3 regions of the Nocardia sp. NPDC004340 genome follow, and region 3 is predicted to be linked to each of the others. Evidence: riboswitches for the same ligand, from Rfam matches in the RefSeq annotation. Region 3 holds a riboswitch; each other region holds the start of a gene.
What was found. A riboswitch is a leader RNA that binds a small molecule or an ion and turns the genes downstream of it on or off. The one in region 3 is predicted to bind cobalamin.
Positions count from the first base shown of each region.

Region 1: it holds a riboswitch for cobalamin, as region 3 does, so the genes downstream of both, ACWEOI_RS25145 (CbtB domain-containing protein) here and cobN (cobaltochelatase subunit CobN) in region 3, are expected to answer to the same signal.
Region 2: it holds a riboswitch for cobalamin, as region 3 does, so the genes downstream of both, ACWEOI_RS27425 (iron chelate uptake ABC transporter family permease subunit) here and cobN (cobaltochelatase subunit CobN) in region 3, are expected to answer to the same signal.

Region 1 covers NZ_JBSGDW010000006.1:254,133-262,111, forward strand. The annotation lists gene prpB (methylisocitrate lyase) at 1-23, opposite strand, end outside; gene prpD (2-methylcitrate dehydratase PrpD) at 20-1,525, opposite strand; gene ACWEOI_RS25135 (short-chain fatty acyl-CoA regulator family protein) at 1,644-3,062, shown strand; gene metE (5-methyltetrahydropteroyltriglutamate--homocysteine S-methyltransferase) at 3,123-5,387, opposite strand; cobalamin riboswitch at 5,543-5,708, opposite strand; cobalamin riboswitch at 5,905-6,031, shown strand; gene ACWEOI_RS25145 (CbtB domain-containing protein) at 6,072-6,287, shown strand; gene ACWEOI_RS25150 (CbtA family protein) at 6,310-7,116, shown strand; gene ACWEOI_RS25155 (histidine phosphatase family protein) at 7,113-7,685, shown strand; gene ACWEOI_RS25160 (IclR family transcriptional regulator) at 7,708-7,979, shown strand, end outside.
Region 2 covers NZ_JBSGDW010000008.1:78,389-86,367, reverse strand. The annotation lists gene ACWEOI_RS27455 (DUF1801 domain-containing protein) at 1-209, shown strand, start outside; gene ACWEOI_RS27450 (hypothetical protein) at 214-396, opposite strand; gene ACWEOI_RS27445 (DUF2567 domain-containing protein) at 485-1,195, opposite strand; gene bsaP (biotin synthase auxiliary protein BsaP) at 1,195-1,410, opposite strand; gene bioB (biotin synthase BioB) at 1,551-2,588, opposite strand; gene ACWEOI_RS27430 (TetR/AcrR family transcriptional regulator C-terminal domain-containing protein) at 2,699-3,283, shown strand; cobalamin riboswitch at 3,325-3,458, shown strand; gene ACWEOI_RS27425 (iron chelate uptake ABC transporter family permease subunit) at 3,493-4,524, shown strand; gene ACWEOI_RS27420 (ABC transporter ATP-binding protein) at 4,521-5,336, shown strand; gene ACWEOI_RS27415 (ABC transporter substrate-binding protein) at 5,353-6,372, shown strand; gene ACWEOI_RS27410 (alpha/beta fold hydrolase) at 6,406-7,557, opposite strand; gene ACWEOI_RS27405 (SRPBCC family protein) at 7,653-7,979, opposite strand, start outside.
Region 3 covers NZ_JBSGDW010000003.1:258,519-266,497, reverse strand. The annotation lists gene ACWEOI_RS13265 (DUF6345 domain-containing protein) at 1-1,437, shown strand, start outside; gene cobG (precorrin-3B synthase) at 1,480-2,679, opposite strand; gene ACWEOI_RS13255 (hypothetical protein) at 2,884-3,114, opposite strand; adenosylcobalamin-variant (AdoCbl-variant) riboswitch at 3,341-3,412, shown strand; gene cobN (cobaltochelatase subunit CobN) at 3,458-7,093, shown strand; gene ACWEOI_RS13245 (hypothetical protein) at 7,401-7,940, shown strand.

The sequences.
Region 1 (7,979 bases), on a different contig from region 3:
GCCGCGGCGATCAGGCCGGTCATCGGAACAGACCCCGCGGCGAGCGGGGCGCGCGGGCCAGCACGTCCGGCGAGACGGTGAAGGTGAGTTCCGGCAGCTCACCGGCGGACAGCTCGCCCGCCCGCTGGACCACCTCGAGGAAGCGGTCCTGCTCGGCGGGTTCCACGACGCCCTCGGCGAGGGTGCGGAATTTCGCGATGTACTGGTCGCGGTCGAAGGGCCGCGCGCCCAGGGGATGCGCGTCGGCGACCGCCAGTTCGTCCACGATGACTTCGCCGCTCTTCAAGGTGATCTCGGCACGCGCCCCGAATGCCTTCTCGCTCGGGTCGGTGGAGTGGTAGCGCCGCGTCCACTCCGGATCCTCGGCGGTGGAGATCTTGTTCCACAGCGCGATGGTGTCCGGGCGTTGCGCGCGCTCGGGCGCGTACGAGCGCTCGTGATGCCAGGCGCCGTCCTGGAGGGCGACCGCGAAGATGTACATGATCGAGTGGTCGAGGGTTTCGCGAGAAGCCCCGGGATCGAACTTCTGCGGATCGCCCGACCCGGTGCCGATCACGTAGTGGGTGTGGTGGCTGGTGTGCAGCACGATCGTGGCGATCCGGTCCAGGTCGCCGATCCGCTCGCGCATCCGGCAGGCCAGGTCGATGGGGGCCTGGCTCTGGTACTCGGCCGAGTGCTCCTTGGTGTAGGTGTCGAGGATGCCGCGCTTGGGTTCGCCGGGTCCGGGCAGCGGCACCGAGTACTCCGCGTCCGGACCGCCCAGCAGCCAGGCGATCACGCCGTCCTCGCCCTCCCAGATCGGCGCCGGCGCGCCCTCGCCGCGCATCGCGCGATCCACCGCTTCCACGGCCATCTTCCCGGCGAAGGCGGGGGCGTAGGCCTTCCAGCTGGAGATCTCGCCCTTGCGGGACTGCCGGGTGGCGGTCGTGGTGTGCAGGGCCTGGCCGACGGCCTGGTAGATGATCTCGGCATCGAGGCCGAGCAGCGTGCCGATCCCGGCGGCGGCAGACGGGCCCAGGTGTGCGACGTGGTCGATCTTGTGCTCGTGCAGGCAGATCGCGCGGACCAGGTCCACCTGGATCTCGTAACCCGTTGCCAGACCGCGGATCAGGTCGCGGCCGCCGCGGCCGGTGTGCTGGGCGACGGCGAGGATCGGCGGGATGTTGTCGCCCGGGTGCGAGTACTCCGCGGCCAGGAAGGTGTCGTGGAAGTCCAGCTCGCGCACCGCGACTCCATTGGCCCAGGCCGCCCATTCCGGCGAGTAGGAACCGGGCGCGCCGAAGACGGTCGCGCCCGGTGTGTACGGATGGGCCAGGGCCTGGGCGCGAGCATTGGCGACGGGTCGCCGGGTGAGGGATGCCGCCGCGACCGCCGCGTTGTCGATGAGCCGATTGACGATCATCCGTTCGACGTCGGGGATGACCTCCACCGGATCGGCGGCGACCTCGGCGATCCGCCAGGCGAGGTGTCCCGCGCGGGGGAAATGCTCCGCGGAGCGGTGGGTGCGGACGGGATGGTTCTTCATATTTCGCACGGTACACAGCGGCTACGGGCCGGGAAATCCCTTGCAAAAGCCTATTTTTGCGGAACAGGAACCCTGAATCGGTGAAAGTTGTGAAAGCTCGGATTGCTAGATTGAGCGCATGCAGAAGATGTACGCGGGCGCGCGCCTGCGCGCCTTGCGGGAGCGCCGGGGCCTGTCGCAGTCCGCGCTGGCCAAGACGCTCGAGCTCTCGGTGAGCTACATCAATCAGCTCGAGCACGACCAGCGCCCGCTGACGGTCCCGGTGCTGCTGCGCCTGAACGCCCGCTTCGACCTGGACATGGGCTTCTTCGCCGCCGACACCGACGCCCGGCTGATCGCCGACCTGCAGGACGTGTTCGCCGAGGATCCCGAGGGCGCCGACATCACCACCGCCGAGATCGACGACCTGGTGGCCCGGGTGCCGGCGGCCGCGCGGGTTCTGGTCGGCCTGCACCGCCGCCTGCGCGGCGCCACCGAGCAGATGGAACGCGTCTCCGCCGGAATCGACGGCGACGCGGGCGAATCCGCCGCGGCCATGCCCTACGAGGACGTCCGCGACTACTTCTACGATCGGCGCAACCACATCCCCGAGCTCGACACCGCGGCCGAGCAGCTGTTCGACCGCAATGGCCTGAGCCTGGGCGGACTCGACCTCCAGCTGACCCGGCTGCTGCGCGAGCAGCACGGCATCGCGGTGCTCATCCGCACCGACGATCCCAGCGATCCGGGCCCCAAACGGGTCTTCGACCCCGACAGCCGCGTGCTGACCCTGGCGCGGCGGCTCACCGCCGGTCAGCGCGCCTTCCAATTGGCCACGCAGCTGGCCTTTCTCACCCAGGCCGAGGTGATCGCCGACCTGATCGACGCGACCGACACCATGCCCGAGAACTCGCGCGGCCTGCTGCGCACCGGGCTCGCCAACTACTTCGCCGGAGCCTTGATCCTGCCCTACACCCGCTTCTGGGACGCGGCCGAATCCCTGCGCTACGACATCGAACTGCTCGCCGCCACCTTCGAGGTCGGCTTCGAGACCGTCTGCCACCGCCTGTCGACCCTGCAGCGGCCCGGCAAGCGCGGGGTGCCGTTCTTCTTCGTCCGCACCGATCGCGCCGGAAACATCTCGAAACGCCAGTCCGCCACCGCCTTCCACTTCTCCCGGGTGGGCGGCAGCTGCCCGCTGTGGGTGGTGCACGACGCCTTCTCCACGCCGGGCAGCATCCGCACCCAGATCGCCCGCATGCCCGACGGCCGCAACTATCTGTGGCTGGCGCGCACCACCGACGAGAAGACGCCCGGATACCTGTCCCCCACCCGGGATTTCGCCATCGGGCTGGGCTGCGACCTGACCTACGCGGACAAGCTGGTGTACTCGCACGGCCTGCCCGTCGACGACCCGCGCACGGCGGTGCCGATCGGCGCGGGCTGCAAGGTCTGCGAGCGGACCGACTGCGCGCAGCGCGCGTTCCCGCAGTTGGGCCGGCCGATCCGGGTGGACGACAACAGTTCCCGGACCATCCCGTACGCGCCGATCACCTGACCGGACGGCCGGGGCGCACCGCGTTCGTTCGCAGCGCATGCGGCACGCCCCGGCCTTCGACTACCGCAGTGCGTGCGCCGCGGCCACGAGATTGCGCAGCGACTCCGTCACCTCGGCGGTGCCGCGCGTCTTGAGCCCGCAGTCCGGGTTGACCCAGAGCCGTTCGGCCGGAACCGCTTTCAGTGCCCGGGCCAGCGCCGCCTCGATCTCCCGGACGCCGGGCACCCGCGGCGAGTGGATGTCGTACACGCCCGGTCCCACGCCCAGGTCGAAGCCCGCCGCGTTGAGGTCGTCGAGCACCTCCATGTGCGAGCGCGCCGCCTCGATCGAGGTGACGTCGGCGTCCAATCCCGCTATCGCGCCGATGATCTCACCGAACTCCGAATAGCAGAGGTGGGTGTGGATCTGGGTGCTGTCGGCGACCCCGGAGGTCGCCAGCCGGAACGCCACCACCGCCCATTCCAGGTATTCGGGCTGGTCGGCGCGGCGCAGGGGCAGCAGCTCCCGCAAGGCCGGTTCGTCCACCTGGATGATGGCGGTCCCGGCGGCCTCCAGGTCCACGGTCTCGTCCCGGATCGCCAGGGCGAGCTGGCGCGCGGTGTCGGCGAGCGGCTGGTCGTCGCGGACGTAGGACCAGGCCAGGATGGTGACCGGCCCGGTGAGCATGCCCTTGACCGGTTTGCCGGTCAGCGACTGCGCGTAGGAGATCCAGTCGACGGTCATGGCCGCCGGTCGGGTCACGTCGCCGAACAGGATCGGCGGGCGCACGCACCGGGTGCCGTAGGACTGCACCCACCCGTGCGCGGTGGCCGCGAAGCCGTCCAGTTGCTCGGCGAAGTACTGCACCATGTCATTGCGCTCGGGCTCGCCGTGCACCAGCACGTCCAGGCCGATCTCCTCCTGCAGCGCGATGACCTCGGCGATCTCGGCGCGCATGCGGGTGTCGTACTCGGCCCGGTCGATCTCGCCGCGGCGCAGGGCGGCGCGTGCCACCCGGATGCGGCCGGTCTGCGGGTAGGAACCGATGGTCGTGGTCGGCAGCGGCGGCAGGTCCAGCCGCTCCCGCTGTGACCGCCGTCGCTCCGCCGCGGGCGCCCGGTGCGCGGCCGTCGCGTCCAGTGCGGCCAGCCGGTCGCGGACCGCCGTGTCGTGCAGTCGCGCGTCGGATCGCCGGTCCAGCACGGCCGTTCGCGCGATCTCCAGCTGCTCGGCGGCCGCGTCCTGCCCCTCATGCAGGACGGTGGCCAGCAGCCGGATCTCGGCGATCTTCTCGGTCCCGAATGCCAGCCAGGACCGCAGGCGCGGCTCCAGGTCAGGCTCGGCGGCGAGGCTGTACGGAACGTGCAGCAGCGAGCAGGAACTCGACACCGCCACCGGCGCACCGGCTGCGGCGAGCGCGGCCAGCCCGGTCAGCGCCCGATCGGGATCGGTGCGCCACACGTTGTAGCCGTCGACGACGCCCGCGACCAGCAGGGTCCCGGAAAGACGCTGCGCCGCGGCGATATCCGCGTCACCGCCCGACACCAGGTCGATGGCGAGGCCCTCGATCCCGGTGTCCGCCAGCGCGGGCAGCGCCGCACCCAATCGTCCGAAGTACGAGGCCACCAGCAGGTCGGGCCGCGCGGAGACCGCGGCCAGCCGCTGATAGGCCGAACGTGCCAGCGCCAGTTCGGTATCCGTCAGATCGGTGACCAGCACCGGCTCGTCGAGCTGCACCCAGCGCGCCCCCGCGGCCGCCAGCAGGCCCAGCAGCCGCTCGTACAGCGGCAGCAGATCGGGCAGCCGATCGAGCAGCGCGCTGCCGTCCACCGACTTGGCCAATTTCAGGAAGGTGACCGGTCCGATGATGACCGGCCGGGCCGGAATGCCCAGCGCCAGTGCCTCTTCCAGTTCCGCGAGCGGTTTGTCCGGGTGCAGGGTGAACCTCGTCGAGGCCGAGAGCTCCGGCACCAGATAGTGGTAGTTGGTGTCGAACCACTTGGTCATCTCGAGCGGCGCGATGTCGGCGGTGCCGCGCGCGGCCGCGAAGTAGCGGTCCAGCTCGTCGGCGACGCCGTGCACCCGTTCGGGCAGCGCACCCAGTAGCACCGCGGTGTCGAGCATCTGGTCGTAGTAGGAGAAGGTGCCCACCGGAACCGAATCGAGTCCGGCGGCGTGCACCGCGAGGAGTTGCGCGGCGCGCAGTCCGCCCGCGAGACCGTGCAGCGCGGCGGCGTCGATGCGCCCCGCCCAGTACGCCTCGATCGCGCGTTTCAGTTCCCGGTTCGGGCCGATGCGCGGCAGGCCCAGCACCGTGGCGGTGAAGGTGTTGTCAGGGTTCAGCATTGATGAACTCCATGGTCAGCAGTCGATGACCGCCGCCCAAACGAGCGTACGCTGACGGAGCCCATGCGGCATGTTTCCGTGCCCGGATCCGATCGGCGTAACGCCCAATCCACGAGGCGACGACCGCCGGATACGGCGTATCCGGCACGACGGGCAGGTCTTCGGACTCATGGGCATCGACCCGACAATCGGGTCGGCCCCGGCACGAGGCCGAGGCCGGACCTACCGGCCGTCGCTTCCCAGGCATGCGCCCAGTGCTTCTGACGGCGTTCGTTCCCATTCACCGCTGCGGGACAGTCCCGGATTCCCACCGGGTTCCCTCTCACCCGGCCGGCGCGCGAGCGCGGGCAGCGGGCTTCGACGCCGTCGAATGGGTCAGGGGCTCCTCGACTCCACCTCCGGCGAACCAGTTGCGTTGGCGAATATAGCCCAGCGCCAGCGCGATCCCCGCACGCGCGGCGGCGTCCCATCAGGTGGTCGACCCGGGCAGGCGGATTGACCAGCGGCGATGCGCTTTCGTATGGTTGATCGACGATGTCATGAGGAATCCGGTGCAATGCCGGAACGGTCGCGCCACTGTGAGCAGCCCGGTCTCCCCGCGAGACGGATGCGAGTCAGACCCTCACATCGTCGGTTCGATCGGCAACGGGGACGCGGAATCCCCCTGACTCAAAGGAGTCCTTCGTGGCTACCTCTTTCGCTCCTCGCTCCGGTGTCGGCAGCGGCGCGCTCTCCATCCCCACCACCGCGCTGTGGCTGGTCGGCACCACCCTGATGGCGCTGCTGGCGATCTACTTCATCGGTATCGATCAGGGTGCGGTGTCGGTGTTCGGCAGCGACATGCACGTGCACGAGTTCGTGCACGACGGCCGGCATTTCCTCGGGTTCCCCTGCCACTAGCACCGGGAATCGAGTAACCACAATGGAAAAGCGAATCATCGGCCGAGGGGTCCTGCTGGGAGCCCTCGGCGGATCGCTGGCGTTCGTGTTCGCCCGGATCCTGTCCGAGCCGATCATCGATCGCGCCATCGACTTCGAAGAGGGCCGCGACCACGCGCAGATGGCGCTGGACAAGGCCGCCGGGAAGCCCATGGACATGGACCACGGGGCCGAGCTGTTCACCCGCGCGCAGCAGCAGAATGTCGGACTGGGCTTCGGGATGATCGTGTTCGGCGCCGCGCTGGGCGCGCTGTTCGCGGTCGTGTACTTCCTGGCGCTGCGCAAGGCGGGCAAGATCTCGCCGCGCAATCTGGCGCTGCTGGTGTCGGGCGGCATGTTCCTGGCGCTGTACGCGGTGCCGTTCCTGAAGTACCCGGCCAACCCGCCGTCCGTCGGGAACCCGGACACGATCGAGGAGCGCACGGCCCTGTACCTGGGCCTGATCGCGATCAGCGCGATCGCGTTGGTCGCGGCGATCTGGTTCGGCCGCAGGCTGACCGCGCGCCTGGACACCTGGACCGCGGGGGTCGCCGCCGCGGCCGGCTTCGTCGTCGTGATGGGCGCGCTGCTGGCGCTGCTGCCGTCGTTCCACGAAGCGCCGGAACCGCTGCGGGACGCGTCGGGCACGATCGTGTTCCCGGGCTTCCCCGCCGACGACCTGTACCACTTCCGGCTGTACGCGTTCGCCGCCCAGCTGCTGGTGTGGGCGGTCATCGGGGTCGGATTCGCCTGGCTGGCGCCACGCCTGCTCGGCGACCGCTCCCCGGCCGCGCCCGCCGTGGCGGCATGAGCGCGGTCACCCGTCTCACCCTGGTGACGCACGCGATCACCGAGGCCGTGCGGTCCGCCCGCTTCCCGGTCGACGAACCGCTCGACCCGCTCGGGTCGCGGTCGGTCGAGCAGGCGGGCGGGCTGCCCGGCCCGGAGCCCGCGATGGTGCTGTTCGCGCCCGAGCTGCGGGCCGAACAGACCTGCCGGGCACTGGGATTCACCGGGACCCCGGAGCCCGAGCTGCGCGACCTGGACCACGGCGACTGGGCCGGTCGGGCGATGGACGATCTCGCGCCCGAGCAGCTGATGGGCTGGCTCACCGACCCGGGCTTCCACGAGCACGGCGGCGAATCGATCACCGGGTTGATCGATCGCGTCGGCGTCTGGCTGCACGGCCTGGCCGGGCGCGGCGACCGGATCGTCGCGGTGACGCATCCCGCGATCGTGCGGGCCGCGGTCCTGCGCACCCTCGACGCTCCCCCGGAGTCGTTCTGGCGCATCGACATTCCACCGTTGAGCGCCACCACCCTGCACCACCGCGGCCCGGCGTGGACGCTGCGCGCGACCGCGCACGAGCTCGCGGACTGACTTCGCTGGCAGAATCCGGGGAATGGCGCAATCCTCGGGTTCGACCACCTCTCCGGCCGTCGGCCGGGCGCTCGACATCCTCGTCCGGCTGGCGCACGGCCCGGGACCGGTCCGGGCGGCGGTGCTGGCCCGCGATCTGGGGCTGCCGCGCTCGTCGGTGTACCACATCCTGTCGGTGCTGGTGGACCGCGGATTCGTGGTCTATGTACCGGGTGACCAGGCCTACGGGCTGGGCGTGACGTCCTTCGAGATCGGCTCGGCCTATCTGCGGCACGAGCCGCTGGAACGGCTGGC
Region 2 (7,979 bases), on a different contig from region 3:
GCATCGCCGAGATCGCGTTCGCCAGCCAGAAGCAGTACATCTCCTTCTATCTCATGCGCGGCGACATCCGCGAGGCCTTCGCCGAGCACCTCGATACCAAGGACATGGGCAAAGGCTGCCTGCGCTTCCGCAAACCCGAAGCCATCGACTTCCCGCTGCTGCGAACGATTCTCGAGGCGACGGCCGCGAGCCGCGGCGCCGTCTGCTGATTGGCTAGTCGCCCCGGGAACGGTCGCGGTGCTTAGTGGTGCGCCGGTAGCGGCGGCCGCTCGGGATCGGCTGGGACGCATTGGATCTGCGGAGTTCGTGGCGGTGACGCCAGGCGGTGAGGTCCGGGCGCTCGGCCGGTGCGGCGGCGTCGGGCGGCGCGGACTTGCCCGGCGGTGCGGTCTTCATGGGGTCCCCCTGGGTGGTGCGAATCCGTGGTCGCGAACACGGTAGGGGGTACAACAAGCGTGGTCCAGCGATTATTGCCGGATTCGGGTCAGCGGGGGGCTTCGGGTTCGGGGGCTTCGAAGGGGACCGCCGGGCCGTGGGGCGCGTGGGGTTGCGGCGCACCGGAATTGCCGGGGTAGGGGCCGTAGAGGATGGCGGAGCCGTACTGGGACGGGGCGACGATCACCGGGTCGGGGCGCGCGCCGCCGAAGGGTAGGTATTCGCCGGTGCCCAGATCGTCGGAGGTGCTCAGCGCCGCGAGCAGCAGGATCACCACCGCGGCGGCCAGGGGCTGCGCGATGAGGGCGGCCCAACCCTCCACGGAGGGCGCGAATTCCACGATGGTGTGGATCGGCGGATGGCTCGGGCGGACGTGGCGCTGCTCGGCCACCGCCTCGCCGACCACCTTGGTGAGCAACGCGCCGAGCGCGGAACCGAGAATGATGCCGGTCAGCAGGACCGGGCCCCGCACCCGCCGCCAGCGCCAGGCCGCGACCGTCCCGAGCACGCCGAGCACGATGCCGATCAGCACGAAGATGGCGAGCGCGTCGAAACGGTGCAGGCTCTCACCGGTCAGCGCGGTGCCGCGGTCGGGTTCGACCACCAGCAGTTGTTCCGCCGGAGCGAGATACGCCCAGGCCACCCCGGCCAGAGCGCTCACCGCGGCGAGCGCGGCACACACCGCCGCCGCCGCACGCACTTCCCGCATCAGTACATCGACGCGTAGTCCGCCCGGCTCGGCGGCGAATGTGGCTGCCACTAGCGGTGTTCCAGGCTCGTGGAGTCGAGCACCCCGTGGCGCGAGCACTTGGCCCACCAGCCGTCGGGGCTGACCTGCACGATCATGCGGCGTCCGCATTGTTCACAGAAGCGCGGCGGCTCCAGGCCCAGGGCCGCCGCGGGGGGTACCGGATCGTCCAGCCCCGGCACGACTCGCTTGCCCGTGAAAGGGTTGTAGCGCTCCTCGATGTCCACGACCACCTCGATGGATCCTTCGCGTATCGAACTCGGCGGGCAGATCAGGTCCAGGGGAATGCAAACCCCCGCACCCCTACCGTACGAGACGGGTTCGGGGCATTGGCCCCGAACCCCCTTTTTCTCTCAGTGGATTTCGCTCAGAGCGTTTCGTTGAGCGCCTTGATCGGCATCTTGAGTTCGCCGAGCAGATCGATGTCGGACTCGGCCGGACGACCCAGGGTGGTCAGGTAGTTGCCGACGATGACGGCGTTGATACCGCCCAGGATGCCCTGCTTGGCGCCCAGGTCGCCGAGGGTGATCTCGCGGCCGCCGGCGAAACGCAGGATGGTGCGCGGCATGGCGAGACGGAAGGCGGCGACGGCGCGCAGCGCGTCGGCGGCCGGGAGCACCTCGAGGTCACCGAAGGGGGTGCCCGGGCGCGGGTTGAGGAAGTTCAGCGGCACCTCGTCGGGCTCCAGCGAGGCCAGGTCGGCCGCGAATTCCGCACGCTGCTCCAGGGATTCGCCCATGCCGAGGATGCCGCCACAGCAGACCTCCATGCCGGCCTCGCGCACCATGCGCAGGGTCTCCCAGCGCTCGTCGTAGGTGTGGGTGGTGACCACGTTCGGGAAGTGCGAGCGCGCGGTCTCCAGGTTGTGGTTGTAGCGGTGCACGCCCATGGCGGCCAGCTGGTCCACCTGCTCCTGGTTCAGCATGCCCAGCGAGCAGGCGACCTGGATGTCGACCTCGTTGCGGATGGCCTCGACGCCCGCGGCGACCTGCGCCATCAGGCGCTCGTCCGGACCGCGCACCGCGGCCACGATGCAGAACTCGGTGGCGCCGGTCTTGGCGGTCTGCTTGGCCGCCTCCACCAGCGAGGGGATGTCGAGCCAGGCGGCGCGCACCGGCGACTGGAAAAGGCCGGACTGCGAACAGAAGTGGCAGTCCTCGGGGCAGCCGCCGGTCTTGAGCGAGATGATGCCCTCGACCTCGACCTCGGGGCCGCACCACTTCATGCGGACGTCGTGCGCCAGGCCGAGCAGCTCCTCGAGCCGCTCGTCGCCGAGCCGCAGGACCGCGAGGGTCTGCTCCTGGGTCAGGCCGACGCCGCGCTCGAGCACCTGCTCGCGAGCGATGGCGAGGATGTCATCGCCTGCGTTGGTACCGGCTTCGGTGGTGACGGCTACCTGGGTCATGTCCGCGGGAATCCCTTCGTCCGGCCGTGTGGCCGAGCAACTTGAACGGTGTTCAGGGTAGGCTAGCAGCCCGGAACGTGAGCCGGAACACGAGAGGGTCGGATTCTTCAGTGCAACTCCATCGCACGGACGTGGTCGACGGGGCCATCGCCATCCTCGACCAGTACGGGCTGGCGGATCTCACCATGCGCCGCCTGGCCACCTCGCTGCACGTCCAGCCCGGCGCGCTGTACTGGCACTTCCCCAACAAGCAGGCCCTGCTCGGCGCGGTCGCCGACCGCATTCTCGCGCCCATGGACGAACCGGTCCGGGCCGAGGAATGGTCCAAGCAGATGACCGAACTCGCGCACCGGCTGCGCGAGAGCCTGCTCGCCTACCGCGACGGGGCCGAACTGGTCTCGGCCACCTACGCGTCCCGCCTCACCACCAGCAAGGGCCGGGAACGACTGGCCAGCGCCGCGATTCGCGCCGGCATGACGCGTGAGGAGGCCGAACTGGCCGCCTACACGCTGCTGTACTACGTGCTCGGGCAGACGGTGGACGAGCAGTCGCGCATCCAGATGGACTCCGCGGGCGCGCTCACCGAGGAGAACTCGCCGCTGTACGACATGCCCGACGCCACCGCGCGATTCGACTTCGGATTGCAGCTGTTCGTGAGCGGCGTGCGGCATCTGCTCGGTTCGCGGATCCGCTGACCTTCGCGGACACCGGGATGAACCGACCAGTCGGAACCGGCGAAGGTTCCGGACGGTAGGGTTCCCCTCGTCAGTATCGGCGGGTGCGGGAATCCGGTGGGAATCCGGAGCGGTCGCGCCACTGTGAGCACCGGATCCCGGTGCGAGTCAGACCTCCCCCGCCGCGCAACACTCTGGAGAGGCCGCGTCATGCCCGAGGAGCTACCGCGATGAGCCGCGCGCGGACTTCGCTCGCCCTGCCCGTCATGGGAGCGCTGCTGGTCGTGGCCATGATCGTCGCGACCGGATTCGGCGCGGAGACGATCCCGGTGCGCGAGGTGCTCGCGGTGCTGCGCGACCGGCTGACCGGCACCGCGCACACCGATCTCGGGCTCGACACCATCGTGTGGCAATTGCGGGTGCCGCGAACCGTTCTCGCCGCCATCGTCGGCGCGGGCCTGGCGGTCGCCGGGGCGGCCATGCAGACCCTGGTCCGCAATCCTCTCGCCGACCCCTACCTGCTGGGCGTCTCCTCCGGTGCGGGCGTCGGCGCGGCGGCGGTCATCACCTCCGGGGTGTTCGCCGGGGCCGGACTGTGGGCGCTGTCGGCGGGCGCGCTCGCCGGGGCCTTCGCCGCCGCGGCCGCGGTATTCCTCATCGCCCTGGCCCAAGGCGGGCTCACGCCACTGCGTCTCGTGCTCACCGGCACGGTGCTGGGCTCGGCCTTCGCCGCCTTCAGCAGCTACCTGATCTTCCGCAGCAGTGACCCGTCCGCCGCCCAGTCGGTGCTGTTCTGGCTGCTCGGCAGCCTCTCCGGCGCGGACTGGACCCGAATCCTGTTGCCCGGCTGCGTGGTCGCGGCCTGCCTGACCGCCCTGCTGCTCGCCGCCAACTGGCTCGACGCGCTGAACCTGGGCCCGGACACGGCGGCCTCCATCGGAGTTCCGGTGCGCGAGTTGCGCATCGCGCTGTTCGTCCTGCTGGCGGTCCTGGTCGGCGTGCTGGTGGCGGTCTCCGGCGGCATCGGTTTCGTCGGGCTGGTGGTCCCGCACGCCGCCCGGCTCCTGGTCGGGCCGCGCCACCGCGTCCTGCTGCCCGCGAGCGCCCTGTGCGGGGCCACCTTCCTGGTCGTCGCCGACGCCGCCACCCGAGTCCTGGTCCGCCCCACCGAGATCCCGGTCGGCGTCCTCACCGGCCTCATCGGAGCCCCCGCCTTCCTGCTCCTCATGGGCCGCCGCACCTACCGATTCGGTCCGGCGTGAGGCCCCGCCGGGCCGGGTCGCGTCACCGGGGCGCGGGCGAGCTGCGGGCCGCCGGACTGGCCTGCGCGGCGGGACGGCGCACGGTGGTCGCGCGGGTCGACTTCACGGTGTCGCCGGGCGAGACGGTGGGCATCGTCGGGCCGAACGGCGCGGGCAAGACCACGCTGTTGCGGACCCTGGCGGGGTTGATCGCACCGGTCGAGGGCGGTGTCGAGGTGGATGGCCGTCCGGTGCACCAGGTTTCGGCGCGGGAGCGGGCGCGGCTGGTGGGTCTGGTCGGGCAGGACGAGGTGCCGCCCACCGATCTGCTGGTGGGTGAGCTCGTGGCGTTGGGCCGGACGCCGTACCTGCCGCCGTGGGGCGCGGGCGGGCCGGGCGAACGGGCGGCCGTCCAACGGGCGCTGGGTCGGGTGGATCTGGCCGGGTTCGAGGGGCGCGCGGTCGGGCGGCTGTCCGGCGGGGAACGGCAGCGGGTGCTGCTGGCGCGGGCGCTCGCCCAGGACACGCCCGTCCTGCTGCTAGACGAGCCGACCAACCATCTGGATGTCACCCATCAGCTCGAATTGCTGGCACTGACCCGGGAATTGGAACGGACCGTCGTCATGAGCCTGCACGACCTGACCCTCGCGGATCGGTTCTGCGACCGGGTGCTGGTGCTCGACGACGGCCGGGCCCGCCCCCTCGAACCGCCCGGCACCGCGCTGCGGCCCGAGGTGCTCGACGAGGTGTTCGGCGTGCGGGCGCGCCGGATACCGGATCCCGACACCGGTGATTCCCATCTGCTCATCACGGCTCGAACGGCACAGTCTTGACTCGAAAGGCACGGTCTTGAACAGGATCCTTCCGCTCGTCGCGGTCACCGCCATCGCGGGAGTGCTCACCGCCTGCGGATCGCCGCAGGCGGCGACCGGGAACATGACCGTGCGCAATTGCGGTGCGGAACAGCGGTTCCCGTCGCCCGCGCAACGCATGTTCGTCAATGACGGGAACCTGATCTCCATGGTGCTGGCCCTGGGAGCCCAGGACCAGACGGTGGCGGTGTCGAGCCTGAAGCGGGACGCGGACACGCTGCGCAAGCATTACGGGGACGGCGTGGACCGGCTCAATTCCGTTGCCCCCGACTATCCCTCGCGGGAGACGGTGCTGGCCCAGCGCCCCGACGTGATGGTGGCGGGCTGGAACTACGGCTACTCGGAGTCGGCGAATCTGACGCCGGAGTCGTTGCGGGCGGCCGGCGTCGCGCCGTACGTGCTCACCGAGAGCTGCCGCCGGCCCGGCGGCGAGCGGGGTGTGGTGGATGCCTGGACCGCGCTGCGCACGGATCTGACCGCGCTGGGCGCGATCACCGGGCGCGCGGACCAGGCGGCACGGGTCACCGGGGATCTGGATCGCCGAGTGTCCACCCTGCTGGCAGCGCCGCAGCCCGAGCGGCGGCCGACGGTGTTCCTGTTCGACAGCGCCTCCGACACCGTCTTCTCCAGCGGGCAATACGGTGCGCCGCAGGCGATCCTGGAGGCGGCGGGCGCGCGCAACGCGCTGTCCGATGTGGCCGACACCTGGACGGCGGTGTCGTGGGAGCGGCTGGCGGCGGCCGACCCGGACGCCATCGTGTTCGTCGACTATCCGCCGCAGACCTTCCAGCAGAAGGTGGATCTGCTGCGCGGCAAGCCGGGCATCCAGAATCTGCGGGCGGTCACGCAGGGCCGTTTCCTGAACCTGCCGTACGCGCTGTGGACCAGCGGGCCGTTGAACATCGACGCCGCCGAGCAGGTGCGGGCGCAGCTGGAACGCTGGAACCTGGTGCCCGCCTCGGGCATTCGCCCCGCCGCCGACGACGCGGTGCGCTAGGCGGACCACGCCGAGCCCACCGGCGCGGCCCGGTCAGTGGCCCACCGCGGCGGCTCCGGACTGATCCCGCCACAGCTGCCGCACGAACGGCACCACCTGCTGTTCGATGACGGTGTTGTACTCCTGCGGCCGCTCGATCGGATTGGCGTGCCCCGTGGTTCGCGTGGTCACCACCAGCAGGGTCCCGCGCACCCCGCCGACCCGGTCGATGAGCACCTGGTGCGAGTACTCCACGTCCACCACCGGATCGTCGTACGGGTCGTGCGGCCGGATGAACACGATGGCCGGGCGTGGTTTGCCCGCCGCGGGTTTGGCCAGCGCCCGCAGGTCGTCCACCGCGCCGCCCGCCACGATGGCCTTGAACTGCGCCTCGATCAGACCGTTGCTGGCGGCGTCGGTATTGAGGATCTTGGACCGCAGCACATCGTCGACCGCGCGCCGGAACTCGCCGCCGCGGATCACGTAGCGCCCGCCGACGAAACGGTCATGGCGCGCATACACTTCCACGGCCAGCCGCAGCATGCGGCTCTCCCGCGCCCCGGGCACCCAGCCCATCCAGCGCAGCATCTCCTCGCCCTGGTCGCGGCTCTCCGGCCGCACCGCGTTCAGATCCACCGGCGTGCAGTCCAGGATCACCGCCCGCACCCGTGTGCCGTCGCTGTCCTCGTGCAGGTGCTTGGCGATCTCGAGCGCGATGACCCCGCCCATGCTGTGCCCGGCCAGCACCACGTTCGGCACCTTGGCGGCGGCGGTGACCTTCACGATGAGGTCCGCGATCACCTTGGTGTCGATACCGGTGTTGTCGTAGCGGACCGCCCACACCGACCCCAGCCGCGACAGCGACGGCAGCGCCCGCGCGGTGTCCCCGGCGTCGAGGACGCCCAGCCCGACCAGGTCGAAGACGGCGGTGTCGGTGGCCTGCAACTCCGCGGGCGCGGCGATGGGCAGCACCGAGGGTTCGGTGCGGGCCAGCCGATCCTGTTCGGGGAGTACGTCCAGGCCGATGTACTCGACGAACGCGCCCAGCGCGACCAGCGGAACCAGGCCCAGTCGCAGGGCCAGCAGCCGGGCCCGCCGGAAGCGACCCCAGCGCGCGCCGAGCCGGGTGGACCGCAGGCGGGCGCGCCGTCGCCGATCGTCGTGGTCGGCGGCGCCGGACGGATACGGGAACCCCGGCAGGGCCATCAATCCACTGTACGAATTTCCGGCTCGTCATCCAGGCTTGTGCTGCGCGTCATCCGCTGGTACCGCGCGCGTCACCTGCGCGTGCCGCGGCGGAATCAGTGTCCCTCGGCGCGTTCGGCGAGGGCGGCGAGATTGTGCAGGGCCGTGCGGAAGCCGACCTCGTTGTCCTCCGGGGACAGCCCCGGCGGCAGATTGTCGTGCTGGGCGGTGACGCGGGTGCCGCCGGGCGCGTCGTCGAGGGTGTAGGTGACCGTCATCTCGCCGGTCAGTTCCGGATTGTCGGTCTCGAACTCGATGGTCTGCACCACCTCCCGGTCGGGGACGACGCGGGCGAAGACCCCGTGGAAGGTGTCGGTGTGCGGGCTCGTCTTGCCGGCCTCGGCGGGCAGGTCGTAGGTCAGCGAGATGCGGAACCGCCCGCC
Region 3 (7,979 bases):
GCGTCGGTGCAGGTGTACCCGAAAGATGCCACGTTGACCTACCCGCACGCGTGCGTGAGCGGCTTCCTCGACTACGTCGCGAAGTTCAACGGCATCAACTTCCACGCCAAGGACGATGATGTCCGGGAATGGCGGTACGACCAGGAGTACGACAACTGGCAGGACAGCCTCGGCATGGACTCGGTGCGGGTGTTCTACCACTACGCCCACAGCACCACCACGAGCAATGGCGTGTATCTGACCTCGATGGGCCGCACCTGGGACAACACCATCTACGCCGAATCCGACCGGATGGGATTCGGCGATCAGCGCCTGCGCTACCTGTTCCTGCACGGCTGCGAATCGCTGCGCACCAACTTCGGACACAGCCCCTACCGCACCTGGCACACGCCGAACCGGGGCGCGCGGATGCTGTTCGGATTCGACAGCCTCACCTTCGACACCGATCAGCAGGGGACACGGTTCTTCAAGGAATGGAACGCCGGCAAATCGTTCAGCCAGGCGTGGCAGGACGCGGCGCTGTCGATCTTCCACAACAACCACCGGGTGTCGTCGGCGGCCTGCGGCGCCACCGACCGTGAGGCGCAGGACCGGCTCTGGAACGAGCGGTTGTTCTACGGCGGCGCGGTGTCCGACGAGTGGTACTGGTGGCGCTGGGCGGGTCAGTTCCCCCTCGAAGTCGACCTGAGCATTCCCCTTCCGCGCCAACCGATGTCACTGCGCCTGGCCCGCCGAAACGCTGACGCCGACACGGTGTCCGCGCTGGGTGAACGGCACGGGTTGCGGGGCGTACTCGCCGAGCCCGCATCCCCGGTCACCGAGGAGTCTTGTGCGCGAGCCGAATTCGAACCCCGGCTGGTCATGCATCCCGACGGCAGCTACCAGGCGTTCTACGCCGAGCCGGACCGCAGCGTCAACGGCCGCACGCCAGAGGAGATTCGCGACCTCGCCGACCGGGCGCTGCGAGACCTGGACCTCGGCCATGACCTCGCCTTGGCCGGAATGTCGGCCACCTTCCACGCGGGCGCGAGCCGCGACGGCGATAGCGTCGCGGCCGCGGTGGCCGACTACACCCTGCATTACCGCCAGCTCTACGACGGCGTCCCGGCCGTCGCGGGCGGCGACGGTCAGCTCACCCTGACCCTCGACCCGACCGGCCGGCTCTGCTCGATCTCCGACACCACCGTCCCGATCCTGGGAGCCGAGCAGGCCCACCCGCCCACCACGGACGACCCCGATGCCTGCACGGCGCTGACCGAGGCGACCGCCGCCCGCGCCGAATGTCTCGGCGGCCGTGCCCGTCTCGCGGTCGTCCCCGACTCCCGCGAGATCGGCTACCGCTACGACCGTGACGGCGCGGCTCTGGTCGCCCGCCAGACGATCGAGATCACCGGTGGTCGCTTCCGGATCCGCGACATCGTCGAGGTCACTGTCTGAAGGGCGCGCAGAGCGCCGATCGCACCGGTTCGGCGGGATCGGCTAGCCGGCGGGGATGACGCGGTAGCCGTCGGTGGTGGCGATGACGTCGGTGACCGCGCCCTTCGGGCGGCCACAGCGGCGGTCGCAGCCGGACCAGTGCTGGCGGCCGGCGACCACGACGTCGGCGGCGTCGAGACCCTCGCGGGCGAATTCCGGTGCGTCCGTGGGGAGGACGCGGCCGGAGTCGACGGCCTCGGCGACGTCGGCGCGGACGTCGGTGAGGGACTTGGCGCAGCCAGGCATGCCGGCGCAGGCGCTGACCTGGAGCCACGGGGAGGCGGTGTCGAAGATCAGGCCCATGGGGGCCAGGACTCGGACCACCTGTTCGGCGGGCCATTCGTCGAGGTCGGCGAGGATCAGGCTGCGCCACGGGGTGACGATGATCGGGCATTCGACGGCGGCGAGGAATTCGGCGGTGCGGGCGGGGAGGGAGCCGAGGCGCACGCCCGCGCCGAGGGCCACCCGGCCGTCGGACTGGGTCATCCAGCCGATCGGAATGTCTTGGGGGCCGGGCGTTTCCAGGAGGTCGCCGGAGACGTCGAGGTCCGGGTGAGCGGTGCGGAGGCGGTCGGTCAGGCGGGCCGCGCCGTCGGGGATCTCGTGCAGACGCCAGTGGCCATCGCGCAGGTCGAGGAAGCCGTCGGCGGCGGCGAGCATGAGGTCGACCGCCGCGTCGGCGCGGAGACGGAGGCCGGAGTCCTTGCCCGCCAACAGGAGTGCGTAGGTGTGCTCGTCGAGCGCGTGCACGCCGATGTCGCCGCCCAGGCCGCTGACATCGCCGCGGCCGTCGTCGAGGGTGAACAGGACCCGGCCGGGCAGGTCCGCGTAGCGCGGCTGTGCGCGCAGCCCTTCGTCGAGAGCGGGGACCAGGGGATGCACATCGGTCCAGCCGCCGACGCGTCCCGACAGCGGCGAGGCGATGATGTTGCGCACCCGCTCATGGGTGGCGCTGGGCAGCAGTCCCGCCTCGGTGAGCCGTTCGGTGAGCGCGGCCGCGTCGCGGACCTGCCGGAACTGGATGTTCCCGCGCGAGGTGAGCTCGATGTTCCCGTCCCCGAGGTCGGTGGCCGCGGTCGCGAGGGCCTGGAGCTGGGTGGGGGAGAGGAGTCCGCCGGGCACCCGGATACGGGCGAGGGGACCGTCGGCTGCTTCGTGCAGGCGCAGCACGCCCGGGCAGGAGTCGGGATCGGTTCGCGTCATGACGCCACCCAGCGTACGGAGGATGCCGAGACCGGGCACGGCCGCCCGGGGTCGGGTTCGCCTCCACGTCTATCTACATTTGGAGATATTGCAATCTAACTATGTGTCCCCGGCATGGCAGGACCGAAAGCAAAGAAAAGAAAAGACTCCGGGACGGGGGAGTCCCGGAGTCCGGTTGCCGGATCGGTCGATTCGCCGGGCGGTTCAGCCCGCGCGGTGCGGTTCGATGGCCGCCGGCGCCCCGCGGCGGCGGGCGAAGGCGGGTGTGGTTTCCCAGGTGTCGTTGAGCAGGCTGGGAACGTTGTGGTGGTCGGCGTGGTCGCGGTGCACGGTGGTGCTCATGACCGTGAGACCGAACAGGATGGTCGACGCGCAGATGATCCCGGCGACGAGCGCCCACTGCGAATGACCGGAGCCGGCGGCCGTGAGAGCCATGGCCAGCGTTGCGAAGGCAACCAGTACGCAAAAGTATCCCGACCAGGCAGCAAAGCGGTTCCGCCTGACCCATCCTGGAGTGAGTGGCATACCGGCAGCGTACGCGCCGACCAGTCGGTTCCCCAGGGATGTGAGCCAGCCTTGGCCGCACTGTGATCGGCGCCCGCACGCGGCGACGCGGGCGCGATATCGGGCTCGCGTCGGCGGCGCGATAGCATCGGCGAGCTCGTCGAACGGAAGAAAGCCGGTGCAATTCCGGTGCGGTCGCGCCACTGTGACAGTCAGACCTTCCCGGCGAGCGCCGAACCGTGCTGGGCGCGTCACCCTAGGAAGGCCGAGACCCTTGATCCTGTTGCTGTCCACCTCCGATACCGATCTGTTGAGCGCGCGCGCCAGCGGCGCCGCCTACCGGCTGGCCAATCCGGCCCGGCTGCTGCCGGAGGATCTGCCGGTCCTGCTGAACGGTGTGTCGCTGGTGATCGTGCGCGTGCTGGGCGGTAAGCGGGCCTGGGAGGAGGGCCTCGAGACGGTGCGCGCCAGCGGAATTCCGGTGGTCGCCCTCGGTGGTGAGATCGCGCCCGACGCCGAGCTGATGGAGTGCTCGACCGTGCCCGGCGGTGTCGCCGCCGACGCCCACAACTACCTGGCCGCGGGCGGCCCGCGAAACCTGCTGCAGCTGCACAACTTCCTGTCCGACACGGTGCTGCTCACCGGCGAGGGGTTCGAGCCGCCGGTGGAGATGCCGAGCTGGGGCGAGCTGGAACGCCACGCCTGCCCCGTCCCGGACGACGCGCCGACCGTGGCCGTGGTCTACTACCGCGCCCAGCACCTGGCCGGGAACACCGCCTATATCGACGCGCTGTGCACCGCCATCGAGGCCAAGGGCGCTCGCGCGCTGCCCATCTACTGCGCCTCGCTGCGCACCGCGGAGCCGGAGCTGCTCGCCACGCTCGGCACCGCCGACGCGCTGGTGGTGACCGTGCTCGCGGCGGGCGGCACCAAGCCCGCCACCGCCTCGGCCGGCGGCGACGACGAGGCGTGGGACGTGGGCGCGCTCGCGGACCTGGATGTGCCGATCCTGCAGGGCCTGTGCCTGACCAGCGGCCGCGAGCAGTGGGAGGCCAATGACGACGGCCTGTCGCCGCTGGACGTGGCCACCCAGGTGGCGGTGCCGGAGTTCGACGGCCGCATCATCACGGTCCCGTTCTCGTTCAAGGAGTTCGACGCGGACGGGCTGTCGTCGTACGTGCCCGACGCCGAGCGTTCGGCTCGGGTGGCGGGTATCGCGGTGCGCTACGCGCGGCTGCGTCACATTCCGGCCGAGCGCAAGAAAGTCGCGATCGTGCTGTCGGCGTACCCGACCAAGCACGCCCGCATCGGCAATGCCGTCGGCCTGGACACCCCGGCCAGCGCCATCCGGCTGCTCAGCGAGATGCGCGAGGCCGGTTACGACCTCGGCGCGCCCGGCGAGATCCCCGGCCTGGAGGCCGCCGACGGTGACGCCCTGATCCACGCGCTCATCGCGGCGGGCGGGCAGGACCCGGACTGGCTGAGCCAGGAACAGCTGGAGGGCAACCCGATTCGCATCGGCGCCGACCTCTACACCAGCTGGTTCGAGACCCTGCCCGAGGACCTGCGCGAGGCGGTCGTCGAGGCGTGGGGCCCGCCGCCGGGCGAACTGTACGTGGACCGCTCCGCCGACCCGAAGGGCGAGATCGTCATCGCCGCCTTGCGTTTCGGCAATGTGGTGTTGATCGTGCAGCCGCCGCGCGGTTTCGGCGAGAACCCGGTCGCCATCTACCACGACCCGGATCTGCCGCCGAGCCACCACTATCTGGCCGCCTACCGCTGGCTGGCCGCCGCGGAGGGCTTCGCCGCCGACGCCGTGGTGCACCTGGGCAAGCACGGCAACCTCGAGTGGCTGCCCGGCAAGACCCTCGGCATGTCCGCCTCCTGCGGCACCGATGCCGCGCTCGGCGACCTGCCGCTGATCTACCCGTTCCTGGTCAACGACCCGGGCGAGGGCACGCAGGCCAAGCGCCGCGCCCACGCCACCCTGGTCGACCACCTGATTCCGCCCATGGCGCGCGCCGAGACCTACGGCGACATCTCGCGGCTCGAGCAGCTGCTCGACGAGCACGCCAATATCTCCGCGCTCGACCCGGCCAAGCTGCCGGCCATCCGCCAGCAGATCTGGACGCTCATGCGCGCGGCCAAGATGGACCACGACCTCGGGCTCACCGAACGCCCGGACGAAGAGGTCTTCGACGACATGCTGCTGCACGTCGACGGCTGGCTGTGCGAGATCAAGGACGTGCAGATCCGCGACGGCCTGCACGTGCTCGGCCAGGCCCCGGCGGGGGAGGCCGAGGTGGACCTGGTGCTGGCCATGCTGCGCGCCCGCCAGCTGTGGGGCGGCGAGGTCAATGTGCCGGGTCTGCGAGAGGCGCTGGGGCTCAGCGAATCCGGTGACGAGAAGCGCGACCGGGTGGACGCCTTCGAGCAGCTGGCGCGCGAACTGGTCTCGGGCATGCAGGAAGTCGACTGGGACGTCGACTCCATCGACGCGGTGACCGAGGGCGTGTTCGGCGGGGAGCTCGCCGCGGCCGCGGGCCTCACCGACGTCGCCGCGCGCCTGGACGAGACGCGCCGGGTGCTGGGCTTCGCCGCCGCCGAGGTGGTGCCGCGACTGCGGCAGACCGGTGTCGAGGTCGCCCGTATCCTGCACGCGCTGAATGGTGGTTTCATTCCGGCCGGACCGAGCGGTTCGCCGCTGCGTGGTCTGATCAACGTGCTGCCCACGGGCCGCAACTTCTACTCCGTCGACCCGAAGGCGGTGCCGTCGCGGCTGGCCTGGGAAACCGGTCAGGCCATGGCGGATTCGCTGCTGGCCCGCTACCTGGCCGACCACGGCGAGTACCCGCGGTCGGTGGGCCTGTCGGTGTGGGGCACCTCGGCCATGCGCACTTCCGGCGACGACATCGCCGAGGTGTTCGCGCTGCTGGGTGTGCGGCCGGTGTGGGACGAGGCCAGCCGCCGCGTCACCCGCCTGGAGGCCATCGAGCTCGAGGAGCTGGGCCGTCCGCGCATCGACGTGACCGTGCGGATCAGCGGCTTCTTCCGTGACGCGTTCCCGCACGTACTGGCGCTGCTCGACGACGCGGTGCGCCTGGCCGCCGGGCTCGACGAGCCCGCCGACCGGAACTACGTGCGCGCCCACGCTCAGGCCGACCTGGCCGAGCACGGCGACGAACGTCGCGCCACCACACGCATTTTCGGCTCCAAGCCCGGCACCTACGGGGCGGGCCTGCTGCAGCTCATCGACTCCAAGAGCTGGCGCACCGACGACGACCTGGCCCGCGTGTACACCGCGTGGGGCGGCTTCGCCTACGGCCGCGACCTCGACGGCGCGCCCGCCGCCGACGACATGCGGACCGCCTACAAGCGAATCGCGGTGGCGGCCAAGAACACCGACACCCGCGAACACGACATCGCCGACTCCGACGACTACTTCCAGTACCACGGCGGCATGGTGGCCGCGGTGCGCGCGTTCACCGGCTCGAACCCCGAGGCCTACATCGGCGACAGCACCCGCCCGGACGCGGTGCGCACCCGCACCCTGTCGGAGGAGACCACCCGGGTGTTCCGGGCGCGCGTGGTGAACCCGCGCTGGATCGAGGCCATGCGCCGGCACGGCTACAAGGGCGCGTTCGAGATGGCCGCCACCGTCGACTACCTGTTCGGCTACGACGCCACCACCAATGTGGTCGCCGACTGGATGTACGAAAAGCTGGCCGAGTCCTACGTTTTCGACGAGACCAACCGCAAGTTCATGGAGCAGTCGAATCCGTGGGCGCTGCACGGTATCGCGGAACGTTTGCTGGAGGCGGCGGAGCGGAAGCTGTGGGAGCAGCCCGACACCGCCACCCTGGACCGGCTGCGGCAGGTCTACCTGGAGACCGAAGGCGAACTGGAGTAGGCGATTTCGCGTACCCGGACCGGGGTGGCCCGCAGGACAGCAGCGGACAACCCCGGTACAGGGGGGGTTCCCACCGCCGGTTCGTAAGAGGAGTATGAGAACCGGACCCGGCGTCGGGCTCGGGGAAGCGGCGGGGCCTCCGGTGATATGCGAGTCATACTGCCGGACCGAATAATTCGAAGTGGGGAATCCCCGATTCACTGCGGTCCGCGTGCGTGCGTCCGAGTCGTAGATCACGACGTCCCATGATGGTACGGACGTTCACTCGGTGATGCGGTGAATCGGTCCCTCGACGTAGGGAACCATCATGAGAATCGCCAAGATCGCCGCTACCGCTCTGCTGTCCGTCGCCGCGCTGTGTGTGGCCACGGTGACCGCCCACGGCGAACCCGCTGTCGCGGCAACGGGAATCAGCGGGGCGGACCGGGGTGTCGACTACTCCGTCTCCCTGGCCCAGGACCGCAGCGCGGTCACCACCAAGCTGGCCTCGGGTCATTTCGAGCTCGCCGGCGGCGCGGTGAACATCATCGCGCCCTCGGGGGAGACCCTCGCGGCGCTGCCGCTGGTCTACCAGGCCGCCGACCGCACTGTCACCGTCGTCCCCGAGGTGAACGCCGACGCCACCGAATTGACGGTGCGCCCGGCGAATCCGGCCGATGTCGCCGCACCCAACGGTGATGTCGTGGCGTTGCAGAACGTGGCCAATGCCGGATCGGTCGTCGCCGGGGCGCTCATCGGCTGTGTGGTCGGGGCCGTGATCGGCGTCTTCTTCTTCGTGGTCGGCGCCGTGATCGGTTGCGGTGTCGGCGGTTTGATCGGCGCGATCATCGCGAACGACCAGCCCTGATCGCCTGATCCCGAAGCAAGTAGCGCGAAACCACGTCGC